DNA from 3 places in the Desulfobotulus sapovorans DSM 2055 genome. Region 3 is predicted to be linked to each of the others. Evidence: predicted binding sites of a transcription regulator. Region 3 holds the regulator's gene; each other region holds the start of a gene.
The links. Region 3 encodes sigma-54, which starts transcription at its own class of promoters, with help from an activator protein. Its sites were predicted from a motif close to TNTGGCACANTTTCTGCTNT; they were not measured.
Positions count from the first base shown of each region.

Region 1: BR04_RS06730 (acetyl-CoA hydrolase/transferase family protein) is a predicted target of sigma-54. The motif match lies at 6,107-6,126, and genes of this name have one in related genera.
Region 2: glnD ([protein-PII] uridylyltransferase) is a predicted target of sigma-54. The motif match lies at 7,193-7,212, and genes of this name have one in related genera.

Region 1 is NZ_JCANVJ010000006.1:49,202-59,538, reverse strand. It holds gene BR04_RS06750 (sigma 54-interacting transcriptional regulator) at 346-2,388, opposite strand; gene BR04_RS06745 (mechanosensitive ion channel family protein) at 2,400-3,566, opposite strand; gene BR04_RS06740 (YqaA family protein) at 3,662-4,132, shown strand; gene BR04_RS06735 (sigma 54-interacting transcriptional regulator) at 4,152-5,933, shown strand; gene BR04_RS06730 (acetyl-CoA hydrolase/transferase family protein) at 6,193-7,563, shown strand; gene BR04_RS06725 (L-lactate MFS transporter) at 7,852-9,126, shown strand; gene BR04_RS06720 (glycosyltransferase) at 9,219-10,337, opposite strand, start outside.
Region 2 is NZ_JCANVJ010000004.1:141,347-151,683, forward strand. It holds gene BR04_RS05645 (tetrathionate reductase family octaheme c-type cytochrome) at 1-395, shown strand, start outside; gene BR04_RS05650 (cytochrome b/b6 domain-containing protein) at 392-1,015, shown strand; gene carB (carbamoyl-phosphate synthase large subunit) at 1,206-4,406, shown strand; gene gdhA (NADP-specific glutamate dehydrogenase) at 4,790-6,121, shown strand; gene BR04_RS05665 (hypothetical protein) at 6,225-6,680, opposite strand; gene BR04_RS05670 (hypothetical protein) at 6,801-7,019, opposite strand; gene glnD ([protein-PII] uridylyltransferase) at 7,241-9,865, shown strand; gene BR04_RS05680 (ammonium transporter) at 9,995-10,337, shown strand, end outside.
Region 3 is NZ_JCANVJ010000009.1:60,256-70,592, reverse strand. It holds gene tpiA (triose-phosphate isomerase) at 1-544, opposite strand, end outside; gene gap (type I glyceraldehyde-3-phosphate dehydrogenase) at 569-1,576, opposite strand; gene rimI (ribosomal protein S18-alanine N-acetyltransferase) at 1,586-2,068, opposite strand; gene BR04_RS08665 (PTS sugar transporter subunit IIA) at 2,052-2,477, opposite strand; gene rapZ (RNase adapter RapZ) at 2,508-3,392, opposite strand; gene BR04_RS08655 (PTS sugar transporter subunit IIA) at 3,529-3,987, opposite strand; gene hpf (ribosome hibernation-promoting factor, HPF/YfiA family) at 4,111-4,671, opposite strand; gene rpoN (RNA polymerase factor sigma-54) at 4,686-6,119, opposite strand; gene lptB (LPS export ABC transporter ATP-binding protein) at 6,121-6,843, opposite strand; gene BR04_RS08635 (LptA/OstA family protein) at 6,863-7,870, opposite strand; gene lptC (LPS export ABC transporter periplasmic protein LptC) at 7,848-8,423, opposite strand; gene BR04_RS08625 (KdsC family phosphatase) at 8,420-8,935, opposite strand; gene kdsA (3-deoxy-8-phosphooctulonate synthase) at 8,932-9,762, opposite strand; gene BR04_RS08615 (M23 family metallopeptidase) at 9,996-10,337, shown strand, end outside.

The sequences.
Region 1 (10,337 bases), on a different contig from region 3:
GTTTCCTCCTTGGTGTTCTGTGGCGCGGCCCGCCGCGGGTTGGTTTCGGGTTTCCGGTACCTGTTGTTTGTTCCAGCTTTAACTGCGAGCTTCGTGCCAGGATGTAAAAAAACCAGGAAAATAAGAGTGTTTTTTATAAGTTCTTGATTTGTCTTATGTAAAAATTGTTGCAGCATGGCGGGACGGGGCAGGGTGATGGGGGAAGCCGGGGAGAAGCAGAAAAGGAAGGTGGGGTGTTTTGACCCCACCCCCTGAAAAGACCGTGGTGGATTGGATATGAAAACAGTGTTTTGTGGGGCTATGTGGTTTTTTTACCCCAATGTGGGCATACTTACCCACTCCGCCTCAGTCGAGCTGAAAATGGCGCAGTTTGGTAAACAGGGTTTTGCGGTGGATGCCCAGGGCTTCGGCGGTTTTCCCCTTGTGCCACTGGTGCTTTTTCAGGATCCGGAGTAAGAATTCCCGTTCACAGTGTTCCATGGCCTGGCGCAGATCCAGGTTCTCGGGGATCTCCTCGTAAGGGCTTTTTTCCGTAAAGCCCCTTTCCGTGTCTTCCATGCCGGGAAAGTCGATTTTTTTGAGGGTAAGGTAGCGGTGCAGGGTGTTTTGCAGCTCCCGGACATTGCCCGGCCAGTCGTAGGCGACAAAGGCTTCCGTGATCTGGGCCGGTACGGTGAGGGGAAGGGGTTCCTTTTCCTGAAACGCTTTGATGAAGTGATCCATGAGCAGGGGAATGTCTTCCTTTCGTTTGCGCAGGGGGGGCAGGTGGATGGGGATGATGTGGATGCGGTAGAAAAAATCTTCCCGCATCAGATTTTTGCGCACATGCTCCCGGAGATCCCGGTTGGTGGCGGCGACGATCCGGACATCACTTTCCCTGCGTACCGCAGCCCCCACGGGGGTGTAGCCGCCCCCCTCAATCGCCCGGAGCAGTTTGACCTGCATGGTCAAAGGAAATTCTCCGATTTCATCGAGAAAGAGGGTGCCCCCGTCGGCCATTTCCATATAGCCCTTTTTATCGTTCACCGCACCGGTGAAGGCCCCCCGGACATGACCGAAAAATTCGCTTTCCAGAAGGTTTTCCGGGATGGCACCGCAGTTGACCACCACAAAGGCCTTGTCCCGTCTCGGGCTGTTTTCATGGATGGCCTGGGCCACCAGTTCCTTGCCCGTTCCCGACTCTCCCAGAATGATGACATTGGCCGAGGAGGCGGAAGCCTTGAGGATCAGGTCATAGACATCCTGCATTTTGGCGCTTTTTCCGATGATCCTGCCGAACTTGTAACGATCCCGCAGTCCTGAGCGCAGGAGGGTATTTTCCTGTTGCAGCGAGGCTTCCCGCTCTTTGAGGGCAGCTTCCGCTTCCTTTCTCTGGGTGATGTCCATGAGAATGACCTGGATACGATCCACCTGGCCGTTGCTGTCAAAAATGGGAGAATTGACGGCATAAAACCATTGTGCCCTGCCAGAGCAGTGAATTTCCATGCGCAGGGTCTCTCCGGAAAAGACCCTTTCTCTCACGTCTATGGTGAAAAGCGCCTCCAGATCGGGAAGGGCATCCAGACAGAGGGTGCCTGTGGGATCCATTCCGGTGCGTTCCACCAGAAGACGGTTCATGTAGCGGATGCGCATGTCCCGGGTATAGACGAAGATGAAGCCCTCGAAATTCTCGATGATGGCATTGAGCTGGGATTCCCTCTGGCGTAGGGCATTTTCCGCCTGCTTGCGGGTGGTGATGTCCAGGAAGGAGGCAATGCTGCGCTGGGTGCCCTGGATGACCCCCACCTTCATGTAGATGTCCATGATGCGGCCATGGCGGTCTGTGATGCGGCATTCGTATTCCGTGGGTACCCGGTTTCCGGGTTTGCGCCGACCGTAGTGGTACTGCTGCATACGATCCCTGTCTTCGGGAACAATGAATTCCGACCAGCGTTTTTTGCCCTGGATGTCCTCCCTGCTGAAGCCCGTCATTTCCTGAAAGCGGGCGTTGGCGCAGGTAATGGTCATGTCTTCTTCAATGATGATGGTACCCGTTCCCGTGTTCTCGAAAACGGTCTTGTACATGCGCAGATGCTCATAGGTGGACATGTTTCTGTGCAGCACCTGGGCGATGCGGCCTGTCATGTCCGCAATCTGCTGGAGAAGATCCAGGGACAGTCCCTTTTTCCGGGGGACTTCCATGACCATGGTACCCTGGGGAAGTTTTTCCGTATGGGCCAGGGGAAAAAAAAGGGATTCCTCTTCATTGCCCATGCTGTGGCGTGGCACAAGGGCGACGGAGGCAAGGGCCATGTTTCTTGCGATATGGATTTCTGCTTCGCCAAGAAAGTCGCCCAGAACTCTGGCTTTTTCGGCGGCATGGAGGAGATCGTGACAGAGCTGCATCATAAGGGGTTTCCTCAGGAGACTGGTGGGATGAAGACCTGGGGTTTTTCCGTTTCCGGAAGGGTTTCCACGTACAGGGAACGACTGGGGAAGGCAAAACCGGCTCCTTCTTCTTCCACAATGGCCTTGATGACGAAGGCCAGGTGTTCCTTGGCCGCCAGCCATTCGCCCCAGAGCGTGGTTCGGGTGAAGCAGTAGACCATCAGGTCGATGGAAGAGTCGGAGAAACGGTCAATCCGTACAAAGAGGGGCACTTCGGGCGGCCTGGCGAAGTTGTCATTTTCCAGAAGATGGTTTTCAATGCGGTCGCGGATACGGCGCAGGGCGTGCAGGGTGGTGCGGTATTCGAGACCGATCATCCAGTAGATGCGCCTGTGGCTCATGGCGGAAAAATTTGTCAGTGTATTGTCGGAAAGGCGGCTGTTGGGTACAAAGACCGGAGCCTTGTCAAAGCGGCGGATGCGGGTGGAACGGAAACCGATCTGTTCCACGGTGCCTTCCACCACGCCTTCCACATGAATCCAGTCTCCTGTGCCAAAGCGTCGTTCGGTAAGAATCAGGATACCGGAGATGAGGTTTTTGAACAGATCCTGGGCGCCCAGGGCAACGGCCACGCCAAAAAGGCCAAAGCCTGCCAGTATGGGGCCCACCCTGATGCCCCACATCTCAAGGATGGTGGCGGCACCGATGACCATGATGGCAATCCGGAGGGCTTTCTGGAGCCAGTCCATCAGGGCCTGACCAATGTGTCCCTTCAGGTTGTGAAATACCCTGAAGACGGGAGAGGTGGCGGAGTGCAGTGCCCAGAAAATCATGAAGGTGACCATGGAACGGATGACTCTCTCCGAAAAATCTGCGGCAGCCCCTTCCAGTTCCAGAAAACGCAGGGAAAAGAAGATGCCGAGGATGATGGGCAGCAGGCGTACGGGGGGTTCCAGGGAGGCAACGATCTCGTCGTCAAGGCGCGTGTCTGTTTTGGCACTGAGCCGTTTTAAATGATGAAGCGCCCAGTGCACCACCGTGCGTCTCAGCATGAGAAAGAAAATCAGAATCCCCGCAGCGGCCAGATAACGGATGACGGGAACTCCCAGAAAGCCATGGTGCCAGACATCCATCACCACACTGAAAAATGCATTGAAGGATGACAGCAGGGTCATGATCGATTGTTTCAAGGAATCCATAGGGCCTCCCGCATGGTGCCCCCGGACAGGGGGCAGGGTTCAGAAAGAGGCTGGCAGTATAGGGGGCGGAGCCTTTCAGGTCAAGGAGGCCTGTTTTGGAGAATACCATGTTTTTCGGGGATGATTTCTGGCTTGCGGGCCTTTTTGTTTCTTCTTTTGTGGCGGCCACCCTGCTTCCCGGTGCTTCGGAAGTCCTGCTGGCGGGCGGGCTTCTTGCGGGCAGGGAGCCTGTGAGTGCCGTTTTTGTGGCCACCCTTGGCAACATGCTGGGGGCTGTCACCACCTTTTTTCTGGGAAAGTTTCTGGGCCAGGGTGCGGGACGTTTTGTGGGGATCTCCGAAGAAAAACGTCGGCGTGCAGGGATCTGGCTGTCCCGTTACGGATCCTGGCTGCTCCTTTTTTCCTGGCTGCCCGTTCTGGGCGATCCCCTGGTTTTTGCCGCAGGGCTGGTACGCCTTCCTGTGGCACTCTTTATGCTGTTCACCCTCATCGGGAAGCTGATCCGCTATGCGCTGGTGGCCTGGCTGACCCTTGGGGCCGAGACCCTGATGGCCTGTACCCTGTAGAAAGGTAAGGATAACGCCCATGAATCAGGATGACAGGGCAAGTTTGCGGAACCGTGCGGAAACGGCGGAGTCCGATGCCCGGTTTTATCGCATGATCTTTGAGAAATCCACGGCTCCCACCATTGTGATTGAAGCCGATTTTGTCATCAGCCGCATCAATGAACGGGTGGAAGAGCTGCTGGGCTATTCCAAGGAAGAGATTGAGGGGAAGATTGCCTGGCAGCGTTTTGTGGTGCAGGAGGATCTGGAGCGTATGGTGCGCTACCACCACCTGAGACGTCAGGACGCTTCGGCAGCGCCGGGGGAGTATGAATGCCGCCTCATGAACCGGGACGGTCAGGTGCATGACATCCTGATCAAGCTGGATATGATCCGGGGAACCACCACCAGTGTCGCCACCCTGGTCAATGTCACGGCGGAAAAGGAGGTGGTGAAAACCTTGCGGCAGCGGGAAGCGGAATTCCGGGCCATTGTGGAACATTTTACGGGCTACCTTTATACCTGTCACAGGGATTACCGTCTGGCTTATATCAACGCTCCCCTTGCGGAAAGAACGGGCAGGGAGGGTTCCGCAGCCCCCTGTTATGCGGTGGTGTACAACCGGGATACGCCTTGTCCCTGGTGTGAAAATGCCGGGGTTTTTTCCGGAAAGACCGTCAGTGTGGAGCGTCTGGATGCGCTGGATGAGCGCTGGTACAGCGTTGTCACCACCCCCATTTATGGAGAGGACGGGGCGGTGCTGCTGCGGCAGACGGTGATGGTGGATGTGACGGAACGCAAGATGGCCGAAGAGCGCATCCGCTCCCGTGCAGCCCTGCTGCTGGAGGAAAATCAGCGGTTGAAATCCAGCATGAAAGACCGCTACCGCTTTCATGGGATTGTGGGGAAAAGCCCTGAAATGCAGGCGGTTTATGACCGTATCCTTCAGGCCGCGGGCAGTGCGGCTGCTGTGGTGATCCGGGGAGAATCCGGTACCGGAAAGGAGCTGGTGGCCCAGGCCATCCATGCCCTGAGCCAGCGGGCCCGTCAGCCCTTTGTTCCCGTCAACTGCGGTGCCATTCCCGAAAGTCTTATGGAAAGCGAGTTTTTCGGTTACCGGAAGGGGGCCTTCACCGGTGCGAATACGGACAAGAAGGGGCTTCTGGAACTGGCTCACGGGGGCACCCTTTTTCTGGATGAGGTGGGGGAAATTCCCCTTTCCATGCAGGTCAAACTTCTGCGGGCCCTGGAGGGTAACGGATTCCGGGCTTTGGGGGGCAGGGAAAACATCAGGCCGGATATCCGGATCATTGCCGCCACCCACAGAAACATGGAGTCCATGGTGGCCGATGGCCGTATGCGTCAGGATTTTTTTTACAGGCTGCACATCATTCCCATTTATCTGCCTCCCCTGCGGGAGCGGAAGTCTGACATTGCCCTTCTGGTGGAGCATTTTCTGGAGGCCATGGAAGGGGAAGGGGGGCAGCAGGGCGTGGATGCCCGCACCATGGACGCCTTTATCCGCTATGACTGGCCCGGCAATGTGCGGGAACTGCAAAATGCGCTGCAACGTTACATGACCCTGGGGAGTCTGGATCTTTCCATCGGAAAAGAGGCCGGGGAAGAGGGAGAGGCTGCTGCTTCCCTGAACCTGAAGGAAAGGCTGGAGCTTCATGAACGGGAGCTGATTCTGGAAACCCTGAAAACCTGTAAGGGACACAGGGGACGGACGGCGGAAATTCTGGGGGTGGATCGCAGAACCTTAGAACGGAAGATGCAGCGCTACGGGTTGAGGGAAGGGTTTGCGGCAGAAATGTCGTAGTATGCGGCATCGGTGTCGCATGCCTGAAAAAGCCCCGTAATCCGGCCTTTCGGATATAAACAGTGTTTGTCTGGAGGGGCAGGTATGCGGCAGGGGTGCCGCAGGCGTGGAGGCTCTCCGGAAGACAGAAGTTTCAGGAAGGTACAACTTCCTGAAACTTCTGTTTTTTTATCTGTGGCACACGGCTTGCAATTGTCTGGAATCACCTAAGGAGAACAGGCCGCCCTTAAGCGGCGCAAACCCTATGAAGGAGGATACCATGGACATACAGGCCCTTTACCGCGCAAAACTTGTATCTGCTGAAAAGGCCGTATCCATCGTCCGTTCCGGACAGTGGGTGGATTACGGCAACTTCCTCTGTGCTCCCCTGACCCTGGATGCGGCCCTTGCCCGAAGGGCAAAGGAGCTTGAAGAAGTCAAGGTGCGTGCCGTGGGCTTCCCCGGTCTTGCAGCCGTTGCCATGGCGGAGCCGGGTGGCGGACATTTTATTTATAACAACTGGCATTTTACGGGGGGAGACCGCATTCTCCACGACAAGGGCCTGTGCAGCTATATCCCCATTCTCTACCACGAAGGTCCCCGATACTATGCCAGGGATATTGAAACCGATATCTTTTTTGTACGCTGCGCCCCCATGGACGCGAACGGTTTTTTCAATTACGGGGTTGCAAACTCCGTACAGCGGGCCCAGGCGGAAAGTGCCCGTACCATCGTGGTGGAAGTGAACAGCAGCATGCCCGTATGCCATGGAGGATACGATGAAGCCCTGCATATTTCCGAGGTGGATTTTATCGTTGAGTCCGACAATGCCCCCATGTTCAGTCTGAAGGAGCCTGCGGTTTCCCCGGAAGACATGAAGATCGCAGAGCATGTGGTGGGCAGGATTCCCGACGGTGCCTGTCTTCAGCTCGGGATCGGCGGACTGCCCAATGCCATTGGCCGTATGATTGCGGATTCCGGTATCCGTGATATTGGTGTGCATACGGAAATGCTTGTGGACAGCTACCTTGACATGTACGAGGCGGGCCGCATCACAGGCCGCTACAAGCGGGATCTGCCCGGCAAAATGACCTATACCTTTGCCCTGGGAACCCAGCGTCTCTATGACTTTCTGCACCACAATCCCCTCTGTGCCAGCTATCCCGTGGACTACGTGAACACCCCGGCCCGTATTGCGGCCAATCCCAGGGCGGTTTCCATCAACAATGCCGTGGAAGTGGATCTCTATGGTCAGATTTCCAGCGAGTCTTCGGGAGTACGTCAGATTTCCGGAACGGGCGGGCAGTTCGATTTCGCCTTTGGCTGTTACCATTCCGAAGGCGGCCAGAGCTTCATCTGTCTGCGTTCCACCACAACGGACAAGGCGGGCAACCGCAAGTCCCGCATCCGGGCCACCCTGGAGCCCGGTACCATCGTCACCCTGCCGAGAACCGTCACCCACTGGGTTGTCACAGAACATGGCATGGCCAATCTCAAGGGCAAAAGCACCTGGGAACGGGCCGAAGCCCTCATCGGTATCGCCCATCCGGACTACAGGGATGAGCTGATGCGTGAGGCGGCAGCCATGAATATCTGGAAGCGGAAACTTCACGTTTCCGGCTATCCCTCCGAGTTGCGCATGGCCGTATGAGGCAAAAGGGCTTTATAGGGTTGGCCCTTTCTCTCCCGAGCCGGGAATCTCTCCCCGATCTCCCCCCATCTCTCCGAGGTTGGGGAGAATTCCCGGCAATTTTTTCAACCCCTGTTCCGAAACCCCTCCTGAACCGAATCCCGTCATCCCAGGTGTCTGATTTCTCTGCGTCCGCCATGCGGATGGTGCTGGCTCGGGTATGGGGAGGTCTTTTTACCGCCTGACTGTGATCGCTGTTCATTCTGGCGATCCGGAATATGTTCACGAAAATCATGCAAAGGGGGCATCATGGAAACACGGTACGAAGAGGGAAAACTTCCCAATCGCTGGCTGGTCGTTGCGGGTTCCATTCTCATGCAGCTCAGTCTGGGGGCCATTTATACCTGGAGTCTTTTCAACAGGCCGCTTGTGGAGAAATTCGGCTGGACATCCGGGGACACGGTTTTCACCTTTTCCATCACCCTGGCCAGCTTTTCCGTGGCCGTTATTTTTGCAGGACGGCTTCAGGACAAGATCGGGCCGCGCAGGGTGGCCATGGCCGGGGGAATTCTCACCGGCCTGGGGGTGGCACTGGCAAGCTTTGCCACCAGTGTCTCCTTTCTCTATCTCACCTACGGCGTGATCGCCGGTATCGGTATCGGTGCCGCCTATGTGACGCCTCTCGCCACCTGCGTGAAGTGGTTCCCTGAAAAACGGGGTCTGATCACGGGCCTTGTACTGGCGGCTCTGGGTGTGGGGGGGATGCTGTTCAAGCCTGTTATTCTGATCTTTATTGGAAAATTCGGCGTGTCCCAGGCCTTCCTCTATCTGGGCTGTATTTATGGGCTGCTGCTCCTTCTCGGTTCCCTGGCCCTTGTGGTGCCGCCCAGGGGCTACAGACCTCCGGGATGGACAGCTTCCGCAAGTCAGGCCGGGGCTGTTCCCGCAGGAAGCCGGAGCTATACCCCCTCCCAGGCCATGAAAACACCTCAGTTCTACATGCTGGTGGCCTGGATGTTCTTTGGCAGTGCCGCAGCCCTCATGATCATCAGTGTTGCCGCCAATATCGGCATGACCATGATTGGCTTAAGCCTTGCCGCAGCAGGCAATGCCGTTGTCACCATTTCCCTGTTCAATGCCTGTGGCCGTCTGGTCTGGGGTGGGATTTCCGACCGTTTTGGCAGAAAATCTTCGCTTCTCGCCAATTTTATTCTGCTCAGTCTGGCCATGTTCTATATGGCCCTCATTCCCATGAACTATGCGGGCTTTCTGATGGCCACCTGTATTGTGGGATTCTGTTTCGGCGGTCTTGCGGCCATGCTGCCCACCATTACGGCGGAATGGTTTGGTCTTGCCAGTGTGGGGAACAATTATGGTGCCGTCTTTATCTTCTACGGCATAGCGGCCCTCACGGCCCCAAGGCTTTCCATCGCCATTGGTTTTGAAAAGGCTTTCCTTGTGGCAGGCATTGCCTGCGCCATCGGTGCCGTGATCGCCCTTTTTGCCAGAGCACCCGGAACCGCCGTCACATCTGATCCTCTGGTGGGAGAAACCATGCCCCCCGAGGTTTCCAGCGCTTCCTGAGGCAGATCCCTTTGTCTTACAATGCAGCAGATCATAAAAGCGCCGTCCCCCGGAGAGGGTACGGCGCTTTTTCCGTGAGACGGTTCAGGCGCTTAGTGTGTGGCCTCTGTCAGATTCCGAAGGGCCTTGCTGGCAAGCTCAAAGGCGCTTTCCCCTTGCAGGGCAGCTCCGAGTTTTTTGCAGGTTTTCTGTAGGGCAGCGGAGCGGCACAGAGTGTCCAGAAGGGCGGCAAGGCGGGGCGGGGTGAAGGCTTTGGGACTGAGGGAGGTGCCTGCGCCGAGGCGTGTGATTCTTGCGGCATTGTCGTGCTGGTCAAAGCTCATGGGCATGACGAGCTGGGGAATGCCTGCCCGGAAGGCCTGGGAGGCCGTACCGATACCGCCATGATGCACCAGGGCGGCGGTTCTGGGCAGAAGCCGGCTCAGGGGCAGATAGCTGTGGCAGAGGATGGAGGCCGGAAGCTGCCGGGGTAGCTGTTCCGGAAAGCGTGTCAGAAAAATGGCCCTTTTGCCCAGCATGGCACAGGCTTTCCGGGCGGTTTCGAAAAAACGGGCCGCATGCATGTTGGCGGTTCCGGGTGTAAAAACGAGGGGAGGGTCTCCGGCTTCCAGAAAAGTCTTTACCTCTTCGGGCAGGTCTTTTCCATCGTCTCCGTCCCACAGGGGAAAACCGATGTGGATGAGATTCCGGGGCCAGTCCGGCTGTTTTGGGGCAAACCACTCGGGAAAGGTGGTCAGAATAAGGGTGGTGGAAAGCAGCCACTGATCCACCTTGCGGACAGGGGGAAGGCCAATGGATTTTCGGTAGCGGTTGAGGGGAGGGGTGATGAGGGTTCCGATGAGGCAGTCTTTCATCAGCCAGCTTTGAAACTGTTTGACCGGTTTGGGGATGCCCGGAGCGGTGAACATTCCGAAATAGCGGGGGGAGTCGTGGAGGCTCCAGAGGGCTGCGGGCTGGTAGATAACGGAAACCATCGGAATCTCAAACTTTTCCTGGGCCATTCGTGCGCCAAGGGCCAGATAGCTGCTGATCAGGATGGTTTTTCCCGGTTCATGGAGGCGGGCAATGGTCTCAAACTGGGTCTGCATGAGGGCCTTCCCCGTTTTCCGGAACAGGTAGGTATAGCTTTTCAGCGGGTTCCAGAGATCCGGACTGCTGATCAGATCGCGGTACTCATCGGCGGTTCCGACTTCCTCAAAGCGCAGTTTTCT
Region 2 (10,337 bases), on a different contig from region 3:
CCTATGATGCGGAGCTGAAAACCCTTGTCTTCCCCAAACTCTTTGGCCCAAAGGGCAGCGGTGCCTACTGGGCTGACTTTAACTGGGAAAAAGCCGTAGCCCAGGGCATGGCGGCTGCGGGACTTCCCTTCAGTGGCAAGGTGGGCTTTGTGGAGACCACCTTCCGTTATCCCATCACCCACATGGTGCCCCCTAAGGAGAAGGCCCTTTCCTGCGCGGAATGCCATGTCCGTGACGGCAGTCGCCTTGCAGGGATTGGCGGGGTCTACATGCCGGGCCGGGACAGCGGCGGGCCCCTGTCGCAGGCAGGCTGGATACTGACCGCTCTTTCCGTATTGGGCGTGGGGGTTCATGCCCTTGGACGCACATTGGGCCGAGGAGGAAAAAAACCATGAAAAAAATTTACCTCTATACGCGGTTTGAACGTTTCTGGCACTGGGCCCAGGCCCTTCTCATCTGCGCCCTGCTCTGGACGGGCTTTGCCGTACACGGGGATCTTCCCTGGCCGGATTTCAAAACCGCTGTGACCTGGCACAATCGGCTGGGTATTTCCTGGCTGATTCTTTTCGCCTTCATTCTTTTCTGGGAAGCCACCACCGGAGAATGGAGACACTACATTCCCACCACCCGCAAACTGGTTTCTGTCATCCGGTATTATCTCGTAGGTATTTTCCGGGGAGAAGCCCATCCTGTAGCCAAGACGGCGGAAGCCAAACACAACCCCCTTCAGCGGCTCACCTATCTCGGAGTGGCCATTGCCATTGTGCCGGTTCAGGTTCTCACAGGACTTCTGTACTGGGTCTACAATGACTGGCATCTTGCGGGTTTTTCCATGGATCTCGGCCTTCTTGCCCTTCTGCATCTGGCCGGAGCCTTTCTCTTTCTCATGTTTGTGGTGATCCATGTGTACATGATCACCACAGGCCACACCCCCCTTGCCCATCTGAAGGCCATGATCAGCGGATGGGAGGAGGTGCATGGGGAAAAATCTGCTTCCGGAAAAACTGCGGAATGAAATGGGAGCAGATCCGGTTTAGGTGAATGGTGAAAAAGGCTGCAAATGCAGGAAGGTATCCGGGGTCGCAGGCAGTTCGGCGCACTCCGGATACGTTTTTGTATGTATTTGCGGATTTTTTGAAAGTCTGCCATATTGCGCCCGAAAAAATGGCCTTCATTTCCCTTTTTCCCTTCCAAGGAGGATACCTATGCCAAAACGGCACGATGTTCATAAGGTGCTCATCATCGGTTCCGGCCCCATCATCATTGGCCAGGCCTGTGAGTTTGACTATTCCGGCACCCAGGCCTGCAAGGCGCTGCGGGCCCTGGGCTACAAAATTGTACTGGTCAACTCCAACCCCGCCACCATCATGACGGATCCCGCTATGGCGGACGCCACCTATATTGAGCCGCTGAATGTGGAAAGCCTCCGGGAAATCATCAAAAAAGAGCGGCCTGACGCCCTGCTGCCCAACCTCGGTGGTCAGACAGCCCTGAACCTCTCTTCGGATCTGGCTGAAGCAGGAATCCTTGCCCAGTACGGGGTGAAGGTCATCGGTGTGAACCTCGATGCCATCAAGCGGGGGGAAGACCGGGATACCTTTAAGAAAACCATGGCCACCATCGGCATTGAAACCGCAAAAAGTGAGGTGGTCACCACCCTGGAAGAGGCCATGGCCACGGTGGAACGCATGGGGCTTCCCGTGGTGGTGCGTCCTGCGTATACCATGGGCGGAACGGGTGGTGGTTTTGCCTATAATATGGAAGAGTTCGAAAATATTGTCAGCCGGGGACTGGCGGCCAGCCCCGTGCGTCAGGTACTCATCGAAGAGTCCGTCCGGGGCTGGGAAGAGCTGGAACTGGAAGTGGTTCGGGATGCCAAAGGACAGAAGATCACGATCTGCTTCATTGAAAACGTGGACGCCATGGGTGTGCATACGGGGGACTCCTTCTGCACGGCCCCCATGCTGACCATCGAAAAGGCTCTTCAGGAAAAATTGCAGGACTACGCCTACCGCATTGTGGATGCCATTGAGGTCATTGGCGGTACCAACGTACAGTTCGCCCATGACCCGGAAACGGGCCGGGTGGTGGTGATTGAAATCAACCCCCGCACCTCCAGATCCTCGGCCCTGGCCTCCAAGGCTACAGGCTTTCCCATTGCCCTGATTTCCGCCATGCTGGCCTCAGGCCTCACCCTGGATGAAATTCCCTACTGGCGGGACGGTACTCTGGAACGCTACACCCCCTCGGGCGACTATGTGGTGGTGAAATTCGCCCGCTGGGCCTTTGAAAAATTTGCAGGCGTACATGACCGTCTCGGTACCCAGATGCGGGCCGTGGGTGAGGTCATGAGCATCGGAAAAAACTTCAAGGAAGCCCTGCACAAAGCCATCCGTTCCCTTGAAATTGGCCGCTACGGTCTGGGCTTTGCGAAAAATTTCCATGAAAAAAGCCTGGAAGCCCTCATGGAACTTCTGGTGGAACCTTCCAGCGAACGCTATTTCATTCTGTATGAGGCCTTACGTAAGGGCGCGGATCTGGAAAACCTGCACCGGGTCACCCATGTGAAGCGCTGGTTCCTCCAGCAGATCAAAGAGCTTGTGGATCTGGAAGAAAAAATCCTCGGACACAAAGGCCATCTTCTGCCTGATCCCCTCCTCATCCAGGCGAAAAAGGACGGATTTGCAGACAGGTATCTGGCAAAACTTCTGGCCATTCCGGAAGAAAAAATCCGGGAGCAGCGCAGAAAGCTGGGCCTGAAGTCCGGATGGGAGGCTGTACCCGTAAGCGGCGTTGAAAATGCAGCCTATTATTATTCCACCTACCATGCAACAGACACCGTGCCCGTTTCTTCCCGCAAAAAGGTGATGGTACTGGGCGGCGGGCCCAACCGCATCGGCCAGGGCATCGAGTTCGACTACTGCTGCGTGCACACGGCCTTTGCCCTGAAGGATGCGGGGTATGAGACCATCATGGTCAACTGCAATCCCGAGACCGTATCCACGGACTATGACACCTCGGACAAGCTCTATTTTGAACCCCTTACGGTGGAAGACGTGCTGTCCATCTATGAAAAGGAAGGCTGCGAGGGCGTTGTGGTGCAGTTCGGCGGTCAGACACCGCTCAATATCGCAAGGGAGCTGGAGACCGCAGGCGTCCCCATTCTGGGAACCCCGCCTTCCACCATCGACATGGCCGAAGACCGGGCGCTTTTCAACGCCATGATGCAGCGTCTCGGCATTCCCCAGCCGGACTCCGGCATGGCGGCCACGGAAGAAGAAGCCATCGCCATTGCAGAACGCATCGGCTATCCCCTCATGGTACGGCCCTCCTATGTGCTGGGCGGACGGGCCATGGAAGTGGTGCATGATGAAAGCACGCTCAAGGAGTATCTGCAGAAAGCCGTGGATGTTTCTCCGGAGCGGCCCATTCTCATCGACCGTTTCCTTGAAAACGCCACGGAAGCAGAGGCGGATGCCATCTGTGACGGCCAGAATGCCTTTGTGCCTGCGGTGATGGAGCACATCGAAATGGCGGGCGTGCATTCCGGGGATTCCGCCTGCGTGATTCCCCCCGTTTCCATCCCCCCCCGCCATGTTGAGACCATCGAAGCCTATACCCGAAAAATCGCCGTAGAGATGGGCGTTGTGGGACTCATGAACATCCAGTACGCCATTGCCGATGATACGGTCTATATTCTCGAAGCCAATCCCAGGGCCAGCCGCACCGTGCCTCTCGTTTCCAAGGTCTGCGCCATTCCCATGGCCCGCCTTGCCGTTCGGGCCATGCTGGGAGAAAAGATAGGGGATATGGGTCTGAAACCCGCAGTGTATTCCCATTTCGGGGTCAAGGAGGCGGTCTTCCCCTTCTCCATGTTCCCGGAGGTGGATCCCATACTGGGCCCCGAAATGCGCTCCACCGGCGAAGTGCTGGGGCTTGCCCATTCTCCGGGACTTGCCTTTTTCAAGGCAGAAGAAGCCGCCAACGCCTCCCTTCCCCTGGAAGGGACAGTGCTCATCACCGTGGCGGAACAGGACAAAAAGGATATTCTGGAGGCAGCCCGTCTTTTCCACACCCTGGGTTTCCGGATTCTTGCCACACGGGGCTCCCAGGCCTTTCTTACGAAAAACGCCATTCCTGCGGAGCTGATCCTCAAGCTCCATGAGGGCCGTCCCCACATTGCCGATGCCATTAAAAACAACGAGATCCAGCTTCTGGTGAACACGCCCTCCGGAAGGCAAAGCCAGCACGATGATTCCTATATCCGCAAGGCTGCCATCCGCTTCAAGGTACCCTATATCACCACCCCGGCTGCGGCCCTGGCTGCGGCAAAGGGGATTGCCGCACGCAGGGAAGGCAAGGAGGCGGTACAGAGCCTTCAGGCATTCCACGCAGAAATGGGCTGATTCTTACTTTTTTGGCTTTTATGCCATAAAATCCCAAGCCCCTGTGTGTCGGACAGAGGCATCTGTATAAAAAAACCTGTTGTTAAGCCTTGTTGGGTTCCCTGCAAAGAAGTTTTTTGCAGGGAACCCTTTTTTATTCTGTTTTTCCCAAACAGGGCACAACAACGAATCAAGCATCAAAATATTGATTTTTAACGAAATACAAAATTTTATCACGGCAAGACAAAAAAAGTATCATGTAAATCTGTACAAAAAAATTCAAAAATGTTAGGTTCGCCCGCTGTCAAACAACGTTATTCACCATAAAACGGCGGGGAAATTCCGGCAGAACGCTGCGGGAACGAAAGCTGCCCAAAAAGGAGATGGGAATGGGAAACGCCTATATTCAGGACGTGCTGAACCAGGTAAAAACCAGAAGTGGACATGAGCCCGAGTTCCTTCAGGCTGTGCATGAAGTGCTTGAAAGCCTTGAGCCTGTTGTATCTGAGATGCCGGAGATCCAGGAAAACGCCATTCTGGAGCGCGTTACGGAACCGGAGCGGGTCATCATTTTCCGGGTGCCCTGGGTGAACGATGCAGGCAAGGTCTGTGTGAACCGGGGCTTCCGGGTTCAGTTCAACAGCGCCATCGGCCCCTACAAGGGCGGCCTTCGCTTCCATTCTTCGGTAAATCTTTCAATTTTGAAATTTCTTGGCTTTGAGCAGGTCTTCAAAAACAGTCTGACCACCCTGCCCATGGGCGGCGGAAAGGGTGGTTCCGACTTCCATCCCCATGGCAAGAGCGAAGGCGAAATCATGCGCTTCTGCCAGAGCTTCATGACCGAACTCTACCGCCACATCGGCCCGGATACCGACGTTCCCGCTGGCGATATCGGCGTAGGCGGTCGCGAAGTCGGCTATATGTTCGGCCAGTACAAGCGTATTGTGAATCACTTCACCGGCGTTCTGACCGGCAAGGGAATTCCCTTCGGTGGTTCTCTCATCCGTCCCGAAGCCACAGGCTACGGCTGCGTTTATTTTGCGGAAAACATGCTGGCCCAGAAGGGCGATGGCTTCAAAGGCAAGGTCTGCTCCATCTCCGGTTCCGGCAACGTGGCCCAGTACACGGCGGAAAAACTCCTGGAGCTGGGTGCCAAGCCCGTAACCTTCTCCGATTCCAACGGCTTCATCTATGACGCAGACGGCATTGATGCTGAAAAACTGGCCTTTGTCATGGAACTGAAGAACGTAAAACGGGGCCGCATTCAGGAATACCTCAAGAAATACCCCAAGGCCACCTTCACCCCCGGCGAACGTCCCTGGAGTGTTCCTGTGGACTGCGCCTTCCCCTCCGCCACCCAGAACGAAGTTTCCGGAGAAGAGGCCGCCCTCCTGGTCAAGAACGGCTGCAAAGTGGTGGCTGAAGGGGCCAACATGCCCAGCACCCCGGAAGCCGTGGATGTCTTCCTGGCCAACAAAGTGCTCTATGGGCCCGGCAAGGCGGCCAATGCTGGCGGTGTTGCCACCTCCGGCCTGGAAATGACCCAGAACTCCATGCGTCTTTCCTGGAGCCGCGAAGAAGTGGACGCCAAGCTCAAGGGCATCATGAAGAGCATCCATGACAATGCCTGGGATGCGGCCAAGCAGTTCGGTGACGAAGGCAACTATGTCAAAGGTGCCAACATCGCAGGCTTCATCAAGGTGGCCAAAGCCATGATCGCTCAGGGTGTCATCTGATCCTTCGCCCCTGATCTTCCCCGGCTTTGCATAAAATAAAAAAAGGGTGGTTTTCCCATACAGGAAGACCACCCTTTTTTACATACCATGCCCCTGCTGCCGCTCAGAGCACCTGAACCACTTCCGTCTCAACTTCAAAGGGAACATAATGGGCACGGACGGCCAGGGTACCCATCCTTGCCGACTGCTCGGTATGAAAATCAAAATCCTGAAGTTTTGCGTAAAAATCCTCAAACACCGAGGGCTCGGCGTCCAGATACAGCCCCCAGCCCTCATCCAGCCCGTAGAAATGGCCAAAATGCTGGGTCATGAGAAAAAGACAGGCTGCGGAAAGATAGTGACAGCGGGTTTCCCTGTACAGTTCCGGATAAAATTTACTGACATGAATTTCATGGGAAAAGGCATTGATGGAAAGGGTCAGCTCCTTTGAAATTTCTTTTCCATCCTCACGGCGTTGCAGGGCGTAGTGCATACAGCAGTCTTCAGCATGACAGACAAGACAGAAACGTTTCAGAAGACGCGGAATCTGGGCTTGCATGAAAGGGGAGAGGGGTTCCATGGACAACCTCGGCCTTGGGGTTTCGGGAAAGCGGCAAATAAAACAGGCTGGCCCCTCTGCCGGGTCATGGACGTTTTATGCCTTTTTTGGGGCTTGCCATATACCCCGAATCCTGAAAGGTCAAGCCATCCGTCGGGCACTTTTGATAAGCCCCTCCCCTGTTGTTGCTAAAAATCCCAGCGCCCCCCCAACAAGACTGTCAATACCACCATGCTCCGCCACGGCCCGTGGATCTGTGATGAGGCGCAGCGTCAGCATCCATGGGGCGGACAGCGGGCCAGCATCCGAGGGGCGGATTGAGGGATCCCGTTTTGAGGCTTGCCTTCTCCCCCAAATCATGAGAGGTCAGGCCGTCCATGGGATATTTTTCCAGGGCTTCCCAGGCATGGAAACAAAAATGTCATTTTCCTCTCCCTGTGTTCTTACATTTTTGAAGTGAATCCACAGAAAGCCCTCCGCCTTAAAAATAAAATAAATACTATAGTTTCAATATTTTATGAAATAAAAAGCAATGTGGCACATACCTTGCTTTTAGTATACGCCAGAAAGGTGATGCGACCATGACAAAAGACAAGTCCCCCCAAAATTTATCCGCAGTCCGGGTCTTGCAGGAAAGGCGCAGGGCGCTGATCCAGGAATACCTGGAGGGTCAGGCCGATGATTTTCTTGTCCGCCATGCCGCCCTTATTGATGCGTATTTCTGGGAGAGCTTTACCCGCAGTGATGTGGGGCCCCGCATGGGCATTGACCGCAATCCCTATGCCATCATCGCCCTGGGCGGATACGGCCGCATGGAGCAGTGCATCCATTCCGATGTGGACATCCTCTTTCTCTTTGAAAATGAAGTCCCCGAAACCGCCGAAGCCCTGATCCAGGAAGTGATCTATCCCCTCTGGGATATCGGCCTTGAGGTGGGCCATGCCACCCGCGCCATTGACGAATGCCTCCACCTCGCCTCCCAGGATCTTGAGGTGCTGACGGCCATTCTGGACGCCCGCTTTATCTGCGGCATGTCACCTCTGTTCATGACCCTCATGGAAAAACTCCGGGCCCGCTTTGTGGTCTCCCATCCCAAAAAAATCATGGGCTGGCTGGTGGAGGGCAACCGCAAACGCCATGAGCAGTTCGGGGATTCCACCCATCTTCTGGAGCCGAACCTCAAGCTGGGACAGGGGGGCTTAAGGGATTACCACACCATGCTCTGGCTGGGCCGGGTAAAATTTCACCTGAAAGAACCCAGAGATCTCGAATACAACGGCTACCTTTCCTGGGAAGAATTTCATCATCTGAAAAACGCCCTGGCCTTTATCTGGAAGGTGCGCAACCACCTGCACCACATCACGGGCAGAAAGTGTGACCAGCTGTACTTTGAGCATCAGATACGTCTTGCCGAAACCCTGGGCTTTGCCGCAGAGGACGGTATGACGGCGGTGGAACGTTTTCTGGGTGCCCTGCACATGGAAATGGATTTCATCAAACAGCACCTGCTCATGCTCTTAGATGAGGTGGGACACGAACAGAAACTGGGCCTGAAACGCAGGTATCACAAAAACACAAAAATTCCCGGTCTGGTGGTGCACAAGGGAATGCTGGGCTTTGATGACATCAAGACCGTCCTGAAACAGCCGGAACTGCTCATGGCCATCTTTCAGGAAAGCGGTGCGAAACGCCTGCCCCTTTCCGCAGAGGCCAAGCGCATTGTGCGGGAAATGGGCTACCTTCTCGATACGGCGCTCTGCTCTCGCAGGGATGTGGTCAAGATGTTTGAAAAAATTCTGGCCATTCCGGCCTTTGACTACCACCCCCTGAACGAAATGCAGGCCACAGGGCTTCTGACCCGGCTGATTCCGGAGTTCGCCTCCATTATCAGCCGTATCCAGTACAACAAGTATCACCTCTATCCTGTCGCCAAGCATTCCCTGCGTACGGTGCAGACCACCGCAGGTTTTTCCTTAAGTCCGGATCAGATTTCCCTGACCCATGGCAAGCTCTATCACGAGACCTTCCAGGAGATCAAAAACAAGCGTCTCCTGCTCTGGGGAGCCCTGCTCCACGACATCGGCAAGGGGGTTTCCAGTGAGGATCACAGCAGCGCTGGAGCCGAAAGAACCCGGCTGATCCTCAGCCGTCTGGGCCTGCGCTCGGATTATGTGGACACCGTTATCTTTCTTGTACAGGAACACCTTTTTCTCATCAAAGCCGCCACACGCCGGGACATCAACGATGAAGAGACGGTCATCGCCTGTGCCATGAAAATCCGGGAACCGGAACGCCTGCGCATGCTCTTTCTCCTGACCGTTGCGGATTCCGTATCCACCGGCCCCAAGGCCTGGAACGACTGGACGGCAAGCCTGCTCACCAGCCTCTATTTCAAAATTCTGAAAATGCTGGAAAAGGGCGATCTTGCCGACGAAAGGGCCGTGGACCGCATTGAGGAAAAACAGTATCGCATTCTGGAAGAAGCATCGGATACCGAGTACCCGGTCATGAAAACCCTCATCACGGGAATGCCGCCCGCCTACCTGCTGGAGCTTTCCGTGGCGGACATCCGCACCCATCTGCGCCTGAGGATGCAACGGAGCGACGCCTCCTTTGCCTGGCATATTGAACGCTGCCCGGACGCCAATCTCCGCAGGGTGCTCATCCATGCCGAAGACAAGCCCGGATTCTTTTCCAGAGCCGCAGGGGCCTTCACCCTGAACCGCATTGATATCCTCGATGCCCGCATCTACGGCTGGAAGGACGGATCCGCAGCCAACCTCTTCATCCTCAAGCCCCCGCCAGATCAGATGTTTGAGGAGGAAGTCTGGGAAAAGACCAGAAAAGATCTTGCAGATCTTCTCAGCGGCAGAATCGAAATCGGCTCCATCGCGGCAAGCCCTCCGGTGATCCGCTCCCGAAAAGGCCTGCCCGTGGAGCCGCCGGTGATCCGCATCGACAACGAGAGTTCCAGCTTCTACACCATTGTGGAAGTACATACCTACGATTTTCCGGGACTGCTGTTCCGGCTGACCAGCGCACTTTTCCGGTGCAGACTGGATGTCAAAAGCGCCAAAATCGCCACCAAGGTGGATCAGGTGGTGGATGTGTTCTACGTCCGGGATTTTGACGGAGAAAAGATGGATTCACCGGAGCAGGAAGCCCTGATCCGGCAGACGGTGCGCAACGTTCTGCCCGATGCATGAGCCAGGTTTCAGAATCCATCCGGATACGCTAACCCCTCAGAAAGGAGGGAAAAAGATGGGCTGTTCAACCCTGACCCCAAAAAACAGCATGTCTGTCCCGCTTTTTTCTGAAATTAAAAGGAGAATCTGATGGATACCGGAGATACCGCTTTTATGCTCATTGCAACTGCCCTTGTCATGTTCATGACCCCCGGCCTTGCCCTCTTTTACGGTGGTCTGGTGCGCTCCCGCAATGTACTGTCCACCATTTTACAGAGCTTCATCTGTCTTGGACTGGTTACCCTCATCTGGGTGACCTACGGCTACACCCTGGCCTTTGGCACGGATGTGGGCGGCTTCATCGGCAACCTGGAGTTTCTTTTCCTTCAGGGCGTGGATGCGGGTGCAGGCCCTTACTCGGATACCATTCCCCATATTCTCTTCTGCGCCTTTCAGCTGATGTTCGCCGTCATCACAGCGGCCCTGATCACCG
Region 3 (10,337 bases):
TCCGGGCTGTTTTCCCTGTCCCGATGGCCCATACAGGCTCATACGCCAGAACAAGAAAAGCAGCATCGGCTACGGAGAGGCCTTTTACCGCTTCACGGAGCTGTTTGTCAAGCACTTTAAATGTGAGGCCCTCATTTCTTTCCTGTTCGCTTTCTCCGATGCAGAGAATGGGGTGCATTCCCTCTCCGATAACCGCCTTGACCTTGCGGGCTATGAGGGCATCTTCCTCCCCGGCGTACTGACGGCGCTCTGAATGCCCGACAATGACAAAGGTACAGCCGCAGGCCTTGAGCATAGGGGCGGAGACTTCTCCCGTAAAGGCTCCCATGGCTTCACTGTGCACATTCTGGGCGGCGAGGAAAAGGGGGGTTCCGGTCAGGGCCTTTTCCGTGGCTGGCAGTGCCGGGAAGGTGGGAGCCAGTACAATGTCTGCACCTGGCAGAACAGTGCTGAGATCCTGTGCGATGATGGCCGCATCCTGCGCCGACTCTGCGGGCGTTTTGTGCATTTTCCAGTTGGCCACAATGAGTGGTTTACGATCCATTTTCCAGCCCCTTTTTTTTTGCGATCAGATCTGTTTTCCCATGTAAGCGGCAAGATCCACCATGCGCTGGGAATAGCCGGTTTCATTGTCGTACCAGGCCAGAACCTTCACCATGTCTTCGCCCATGGTTTCCGTTGTGGGAGCATCCACGATGGAGGACAGGGTGCAGCCATTGAAATCCATGGAAACCAGGGGTTTTTCCTCAAAACCCAGTATGCCCTTCAGGGTACCTTCGCTGGCAGCCTTGAGTGCCGCATTCACATCGGCTTTGCTGAGTCCTTTGCGTTCCGTATTCACCACAAGGTCAATCATGGAGACATTGGGCGTGGGAACACGAATGGAAAGACCGTTGAGCTTACCCTGAAGGCTGGGGAGTACGAGACCTACGGCCTTGGCTGCACCGGTGGTGGTGGGCACCATGGAAAGCCCGGCAGCCCTGGCCCTGCGCAGATCTTTGTGGGGAAAATCCAGGATACGCTGATCTCCCGTATAGGAGTGGATGGTGGTCATAAGGCCTTGGCGGATGCCGAAGGTTTCCATCAGAACCTTGGCCACAGGAGCCAGGCAGTTGGTGGTACAGGAGGCATTGGAAACGATGATGTGTTTTGACGGATCAAAGGTTTCTTCATTGACGCCCATGACAAAGGTGGCATCCGGATTTTTACCGGGTGCGGAAATGATAACTCTTTTGGCGCCGGCCCTGATGTGGGATGCAGCTTTTTCCCGATCCACAAAAGCCCCCGTGCACTCGGCAACAATATCAATACCCAGATCCTTCCAGGGGAGTTCTGTGGGATCTTTTTCAGCGAAGAAGGGGATGGTGCGACCATTAACCACAATGGCACCCTCCCTGGCTTCTATTTGGGCATTGAGCCTGCCGTGTACGGAGTCATAGCTGAGCAGATGGGCCATGGTTTCCGGCGTGGTCAGGTCATTGATGGCGACAATTTCGACTTCCGGGTGATTCAGGGCACAACGGAACACCACACGACCGATGCGTCCCAGGCCGTTGATGGCGACTTTGATACTCATGCTTCCTCCTTAAGGGGTTTTATCGGTGAAATTTTCCATCAGGTTTTTCATCATATTGATGGCATCAATACCGCCGGGATAGTAGCGTTTGCGGATGCCTGTACTTTTAAAACCCTGTTTCCGGTAAAAGGCCAGGGCAGCGTCATTGCTGCTGGCAACTTCAAGAAAAAGGGCAGGAGATTCGGATTGTTTTGCCCAGTCATGCAGCGTGTCCATGAGAAGACTGGCCAAGCCTCTGTGCTGACGGTCTGGCCGGACGGCGATTTTGAGGATTTCGATCCCATCCGTCACCCGTCTGCAACAAAGGTATGCCAGAAGATTTTTTCGGGATTTTTCGATGAGAATACGACAGAAAGTCTGTGGAACACCCTGTTCTGCCATGAAATCCTCGAGACTCCAGGGGTGGCTGAACACAAGGTTTTCAAGGTCTGCCACATCGGCAAGATCCTCTTCCTCCATGGCACGGATATCGATATCATCCCTTCTGGGCACTGCGGGGAGTTCCTTTCAGCAGGCCACTGGCCAGGGTGATGCTGCGTTTGCCATGGGCTTCCAGCTGGATTCCGATTTCGTGGATGGGCACACGTTTTCTGAGGCTGATGGCCCGGATCAGCAGGGGAAGGTTTACACCGCTGATCACTTCAATGCGGCCTTCTTCCAGGAAGGAATAGCTGAGGTTGGAAGGGCTGCCGCCAAACATGTCTGTGAGGATGAGAAGTCCTTCACCGCTATCCAGTTTTTTCAGGGTTTCGGCGATGGTTTTACGTATGCTGTCAGCATCTTCCCGGATATTGACGGATACGGGAACAACATTCTCCGGCTTTTCCCCCAGGATGAATTCTGCGGCCTCAATGAGGGCTTGGCCCAGTTGGCAGTGGGTGACAACGGCAATTCCAATCATAAAAATAATTCCCCGTTTAAGGGTTGGGTATCAGGTGGAAGCGGACTGGCGGAGAATGTCTCGGTGGGAAATTCCGATCTGGCCGACCCGCCCCTGCAGATACTCGAAGATACGGCGGGTGATGGCCACGGATCTGTGGCGCCCGCCGGTACAGCCTATGCCCAGGGTGAGATAGGCTTTGCCCTCTCTTTTATACAAAGGGATCAAATAGTCAAGGAGGTCGAGGTACTTTTGCAGAAAGATCCGGCACTCTTCCTGGCGGAGGATGAAATCCCGTACAGCGGGATCTTCTCCGGTAAGATCCCGCAGTTCCGGTGTGAAATAAGGGTTGGGCAGAAAGCGGACATCCATGAGCAGATCCATGTTCCGGGGCAGACCATATTTGAAGCCAAAACTCAAAAGATCAATCCTTAAGGTATCCGTGGAGATGCAGTGCTGGGCAATGCCCATGATCAGCGCCTTGAGATCATGCACTGTGGTGTCGGACGTATCAATGACATAGTCGGCCCTGTCCTTGAGGGGGGCCATGTAGCGGATCTCTGTCTGGATACTGGTGAGAAGGGAGGTACCCTGGGAAAGGGGATGCTGACGCCGGGTCTGGCTGAAGCGGGTCAGGAGCACATCTTCACGGCTGTCCAGGAAAATGAGTTGCAATTCCCAGTTCTGTATACGAATTTCATCAAAAATTTCAGCATGTTTTCCGATAAAATCCCTTTCCCGGATATCCATGACAAAGCCCAGACCGTTGTAGTCGGACGTGCCACTGTGAATGCGCAACTCCAGAAATTTGGGAAGAAGACTTACGGGAAGATTGTCCACACAGTAGAAGCCCGCATCTTCCAGGGCTGCGGCAGCGGTGCTTTTCCCGGATCCAGAAAGGCCTGTAACAACAATGATTTTTCCTTTTGTGTGCATTGTACCGTCAGTTTTTTAGGGTTACCCTGTTTGCTGCTCAGGTTGTCAGGGTGAGTGGGGATGTGAACCGGTCTTTATTCGATGAAAGGGAAAATTTTGTGTGCAGCTACCAGGAGTTCTGCCGTAAGGTTGCGTGCTAAAAATTTTCATCCAGAGGGGCGATGATTTCCCGGATGCTTTTTGGATCTGAAGCCCTGCGCAGTTCCGCCTTGAAGTCGGACTGGCGCAGCATCTTTGAAATTCGGGCCAGTATCTGGAGATGCACTCCTTTTTCAGAGGTCGGTGTCAAAATCATAAAAAAAAGATGTACCGGCCTTTCGTCTAAGGCATCAAAGGGAATGCCTCTGCGGCTTTTACCAAAAACAAGGGCAGGGTGTTGGAGGGTGTCCAGTTTGCCGTGGGGGATGGCCACGCCTTCCCCAATGCCGGTACTGCCCAGTCTTTCCCTTTCCAGGAGAACGCGGAGCAGCGTCTCTTCAGGAATGTGGAAGGTTTTGCAGATGGGCGAGCAGAGTTCTTCCAGGGCGGCCATTTTGTTTCTGGCCTGTAGATCCGTAAGAATATGTTCCTGGGGCAGCAATTCCAGGATTTTCATGGCAGTAACCTTAGGGCAAGTTTGTTGGAGAGGCTGGCGTTTTCAAATTCGCAAATGGGATCCGGTGCCCAGGTGGACACCCGCAGGGGGTGTCCACATCTGCCTGTATACCCGGTCAGGAGATCAGGCATCAGGCTGTATCAGACCCAGACTGCCATCTTTCCGCCTGTACAGTACATGCACCCTTTCTGTTCCGGCATCCGTATAGACGATGAAGTCTCTGTCCGAGAGCTCCAGCTGCATGGCCGCTTCTTCGGTTCCCATGGGTTTGAAGGGCATGGATTCCACAACAATAGCCGTATTTCCGGAGATCTTTTCCTCGTCACTGCGGTCTTCGGCCAGGGTTTCCGCTGCTATTGCCGCTTCTGCGCCTTTGATGCCTTCCCGGGATACGGGGCGTTTTTCCCGTATCTTTTCCTTGGTTCTGCGGATCTGGGTTTTGAGCTTGTCCACCAGAAGATCCAGGCTGGCATACATGTTTTCCGATTCTTCCTTTGCCTGAAAACTCAGCTGATCGCAGGTAATGCGCACTTCTGCAATGTGCCGGAGTTTCTCCACAGAGAGAACCACCTGAGCTTCCGCCGGGCTGTCAAACTGTTTGTCCAGCCGGGAGAGCTTATTTGCGGCGTAGGACTTCAGTGCTTCGGAGGGATCAATGTTTTTGAAGGTCACGGATGTCTTCATGGGCTGCCTCCTCATCAGTATTGTCTGCGTTTGCTGGACGGAAGAATTTTGAGAATATCCCTGTATTTCGCTATGGTTCTTCTTGCAATGCGGATGTTGTGTTCCTCTTCAAGGATGCTTGCAAGCTTGATGTCGCTGTAGGGTTCCGCCGGATCTTCATTTTCCACAAGCTGTTTGATTTTTTCAAGCACACTGATGGAGGCCATGGCCTCACCTTCCACCCGGTTGATGGAACTGTTGAAAAAATATTTCAGCTCAAAGAGTCCCTGGGGGGTATAGGCATATTTGTTGGTGGTTACCCGGCTGATGGTGGACTCGTGCATCTGGATATCCTGGGCCACATCCCGGAGTACCATGGGTTTGAGGTGGGCGATACCCTTTTCAAAAAAATCCCGCTGGAAGCGTACAATGCTTTCCATGACACTGCATATGGTTTTTTGTCTTTGCTGGATACTTTTGATCAGCCAGGAGGCGGAACGCATTTTTTCCTGGAGGTACTCCTTGGTTTCTCCTGAAATTTTTTCTCCCGTTCGCATGGCTTTTTTGTAGTAGGGGTTGATGTGCAGTCTCGGCATGCCATCGTCATTGAGGGAAACCACAAAATCATCGTTGTGCTTGTAAACGTAAATGTCCGGTGTGATGTAAACCGGAGACTCATCGTGAAATTCCCTGCCCGGCTTGGGCTCCAGAGAACGGATCAGGGTGACGGCGGCAATGACGGTGTCCAGATCCAGTTTAAGGCTCTTGGCAATGGCCTTAAAATTTTTGTTCTCCAGATTTTTCAGGTGATAGAGAATGATTTTTTCCACCACACCCAGTTCAAGCCCCAGTCTGCGTATCTGAAGGAGGAGGCATTCCTTGAGACTGCGGGCGGCGATTCCCGGAGGGTCGAAGGACTGCACCAGGGCAAGGGCTTCCTCGGCCTTGTCCTCGGAAGTACCGGAACTGCGGATGATGTCGTCAAGGTCGGCATCCAGATAGCCGTCCGTATTGATATTCCCGATGATGAGGCTGGCAAGCTCACGTGCCTGGGGTTCTGGATCGGTCATGGAAAGCTGCCAGAGGAGGTGACCCTGAAGTGTTTCCTTGCTGGAAACGAAATTTTCGTACCGGGTCGCTTCCTTTTCTTCGGATTCAAAGTGTACCCGGCCTGCACTGCTGTATTCATCGAGATAGGCGTCCCAGTCTGTCTCCGGATCCACCTTTTCCCCGATTTCCACTTCCTGAAGACCGCTTTCATCGGCAGGGGCTGTTTCCGCCGGATCCGGTGCATCTGAATCCGGTGCATCCATCCTTTCTTCCAGGGCTGGATTCTGCTCCATTTCCTGCTGTATGGCGTCCACGAGTTCCAGCCGGGAAAGCTGTAGCAGTTTGATGGCCTGCTGCAGCTGTGGCGTCATGACCAGTTGCTGGCTGAGCTTGAGTTGCTGTCGGAGTTCTATGGCCATGTTATAACCGGAATCCGTCTCCTAAATAGGTTTTTCTGGCAATGGGACTGGCAGCGATCTCTGCGGGAGACCCCGAATCCACCACCTTGCCAGAATGCAGAATATAGGCCGTATCACATACGCCCAGGGTTTCCCGTACATTGTGGTCTGAGATCAGAACACCGATATCCCTCTGGCTGAGGTAGGTAATGATCTGCTGAATGTCATTCACGGCCAGAGGATCCACACCCGCAAAGGGTTCGTCCAGCAGGATGAACGCTGGATCTGTGGACAGAACCCTTGCAATTTCAAGCCTTCTGCGTTCTCCACCGGAAAGAACGGCAGCTTTCTGATGGGCAAGATGGGCAATCCCCAGTTCTTCAAGGAGGGCATGCGCCTTTTCCTGTCTTGCCGTACTTCCCATATCAAGATTTTCAAGGATGATCAAAAGGTTATCCCTTACAGAAAGTTTCCTGAATATGGAAGCTTCCTGGGGCAGGTAGCCGATTCCGTGACGTGCCCGCATGTACATGGGATAATCTGTCAGATCCTGATCGTCAAGAAAAACTCTCCCCCCATCCGGCCGGATGAGTCCTACGGCCATATAGAAGGTGGTGGTTTTACCTGCACCATTTGGGCCGAGCAGGCCAATGACCTGCCGACTTTCCACATTCATGGAGACGCCGTCCACCACTTTTCTGTCTCCGTAGCGTTTTTCCAGTTGTTCCAACCGCAAGACGGGCATGGCTATTGTTCTCCAGAAATCAGAAGGGCATGGAAGGGGACGTGCCCTTTTCCTGTAAAAGGGTGCCGGAAACCCCCCCGGAAAATTCCACCTCACCACTTTTACGGTTCATGCGGATGGCCGGCCCCTGCAGCACATGGCCCTGGCGCTCCAGTCGGGCAGGGGATCCGGTAAGGGTGATGGTGTCGTCTGCTGCCACAAAAATGGCCCGTTCGCCCCAGGCTCTGCCGTTGGGATGGGTTATCTGAACATCCCCTTCAGCAATCAGTGTATGGATGGACATCGGGGACTCTTCGTTGTTTTGATTCTGTATCAGGCTGGCTTTGCCACGATAGTGGATGATAACAGAATCTGCCTTGAGATCCATATCCGTGTGCTGGATGTGAACCTTTTTCTTGAGGGTGAGGGTCTGGGCAGGATTGTCCCAGTGCTGATAAAGGGACTGGGACATGACGGCTGTCGGTGGGCTGCCTTGCAGGGTGTACTGGAGGGTTGAGGGCAGCTTGTCAGAGCCTTCAACCTGCATGTTTTCCAGGCTGTGTTCATAAAAAATTTTATTTCCGGTGATCTTGATATCCGGATTCATGAAGACGGCGGGGTTTCCCTCAAGCAGGAGTTTCTGGCCCTTGCTTTCATAGCGTGCTTTTTCTGAGCTTGTACTGAAATCCTTGTAGTGCAGACGTACCTGGCCTTCGGCTTCAAGACTTTCGATATTCTGTTCCGAGAAAGCTTCCTCCATTTTTTCGGAGTGAAAGCGGATGCGCAGGCTGTCCGCATGGATACCCGCTTCTTTTCCGAAAATCCGGGCGTCCCCTTTCATGCGGATTTCCCTGGATCCGTTTTCATATTCCATCTGGGAGCTTTCAAAGTTGATGGAAAGAAGATCGGCCTGTGCAGGGACGGGTCTGAGGAGGATGAGCAGGCATAAGAAGGCTGCCACAATGCTGGAAAACCGTTGCAGCCATTGTTCTGTAAGGATTTTTTGATGAAAGTGGTTCCGGATTTCATGGCGAAGACTGGGGGGCATGGAGTACTCCTTTTACATTTCCGGTAAGGCGCAGGCAGCCGGAAGGCAGATCATAGCTTGCGGCATCGGATTCCACAAGGAAACGGGGGCCTGTGACCCGTGTTTTTACGGGAGAGACCAGCGTTTTTTCAGGGGATGTATAGCGAAGCTCTTCGGTTTCAAGATGATACTGGAGGTGAAGGAGGCGTACATTTTCTGCAAGGCGTAGATTGCCGGTCTGGGTCTCCGCAAAACCTGTTCTGGCCTGGGCGGTGATGGGGGTGTTGTCTTCGTTGATATAGGTGACCGTGACTCCGCTCAGCTCCGCCATGCCGCCCTGTCTGTCGTAATCGGCCCGGTCTGCGGAAAGGGTCCAGAGGATTCTGTCGTTTTCCGTTGCCGTATGCCGAAAACGGGAAAGGGCGATATGGCTGCCTTGCAGGGAAGGATCGGCTGGAGGTGGGGCTGTGAAATGTTCGGCAAGGAAAAGAAGAAAGGTTACAAGGAGCAGTCCAAGGGCAAAGAAAATGAGAAGAATACGTTTTCGCCTGCGTTTTTGATGAAAAAGTGTCATTGGAGGAAACGATCCACAATGCTGTTCCAGAGGCCTCTGGCCTTTAAAATGGCCTCGCAGACTTCCCGAACGGCTCCCTGTCCGCCAGTGGCCTGGGTGATATACGTTGCCCGCTGTCGAACCTCCCATGCGGCATCTGCCACGGTAATGGAAAGTCCAACCCTTCGCATCAGTCCGAGATCCGGGAGATCATCTCCCATGAAAGCCATGGCCTGGGGCGGGATACCTGTTCGGGACTGAATGTCTTCAAGCAGGGCGGCCTTATCCTTTACGCCATCCCAGATGAGATCTATTCCCAGATTGGCCAGCCTGTGGCGCAGGGCAGGGGCTGCCCTCCCTGTGACAATGCCCGCAGGGATACCCGCATCCATGAGAAGCCGGAGTCCCAGGCCGTCTTTGACATGGAACACTTTGGTTTCCTCACCGGCGTCATTATAAATGATACTGCCCGGTGTCAGTACGCCATCCACATCAAGGAGGAGAAGGTCAATATCGGAAAAGAGACTTTTCATGCGGCACTCTCCCCGAGGATGGCTTTGATGGCGCAGAGCTGATCCAGGAGGCGGGGGACATCGTGGAGATGCAGGGAATTGGCTCCGTCACAGAGGGCTTTTTCCGGTTGAGGGTGGGCTTCAATGAAAATTCCGTCCGCGCCTGCGGCCACGGCACTGCGGGCGAGGATGGGGGCAAACTCCCTTTGCCCCGAAGAATGGGTTCCGGAACCGCCGGGCAGCTGGACACTGTGGGTGGCGTCAAAGATGACCGGATAGCCGAAACCGCTGAGTATGGGAAAGCTGCGGAAGTCCACCACAAGATTGTTGTAACCAAAGCTGGCTCCCCGTTCCGTGAGAAGAATTTCCCGGCATCCGGATTCCTCCAGCTTGGTGATGACATTCTGCATATCCCAGGGAGCAAGGAACTGGCCTTTTTTGACGTTTACGGGCTTTCCCGTATGTGCGGCGGCAGCAAGAAGATCGGTCTGCCGACACAGGAATGCGGGGATCTGAAGAATGTCCAGCACCTCTGCGGCGGCTTGTGCCTGCTGGGGCAGATGGATATCGGAAATGACGGGAACGCCGATGCGGGTTCGAACGGTTTCCAGGGTTCGCAGGCCCTCATCCAGTCCCGGCCCGCGGAAAGAGCTGATGCTGCTGCGATTGGCCTTGTCGAAGGAAGCTTTGAAAATATAGGGGATTTCCCTTTTTTCCGTTTCTCTTTTTAAAAAATCGGCAATTTTGAGGCAAAGATCCGTATCCTCTATGGCACAGGGGCCTGCGATCAGGAGGAGGGGATGTTGGGGGCCTAAGGGGATCGTTGTCTGCTGAAGCGGGATTTTCATGATCTTTCCTGCAATTCGGGTATTTTAGGAGGCGGACGTTTGCTCTGGTTTCTATTCCTAACGTCCTGTTGTCCAAAAGTCAAGGTGCTATGCAAAAGTCAAGCCGAAGCTCTCGTATTTGAGCAGGGCTTTGACGGCATCATGGGTACGGGCTTGATTCCCTTGGGGTGAACTGTTATGAATGCCACCGGAATACGCTGAAAAAAAATCTGTGGAGAAAGGGTTGTATAGACATGAAAAGACAGGAGAAAAAAGGTAAATCCTGGCTGTTTTTTTTTCTTGCGGTGGTGGTTGCCCTTGCTGCGGGCTGGTTGGCCTTTACCTGTTTTGAAGGACGTAAACCCGAAATTCTTCTGTTGATGGAAGGCAGTACTCTGGGGAATGACAGGGAAATTCGTCTGGAGCTGAGGGATTCGGGACGGGGACTCAAGGATGTCCGTGTCAGTTTCTGGAAGGATGGCAAGGAACATGTCCTTGCGGAAAAGACTTTTCCTGCCAGTGGTTTTCTGGGGGCAACGGCGGTTCTGGAGGATGCACTGGCCTTTCATTTTACCCCTTCGGCTTCCGGTATTCCT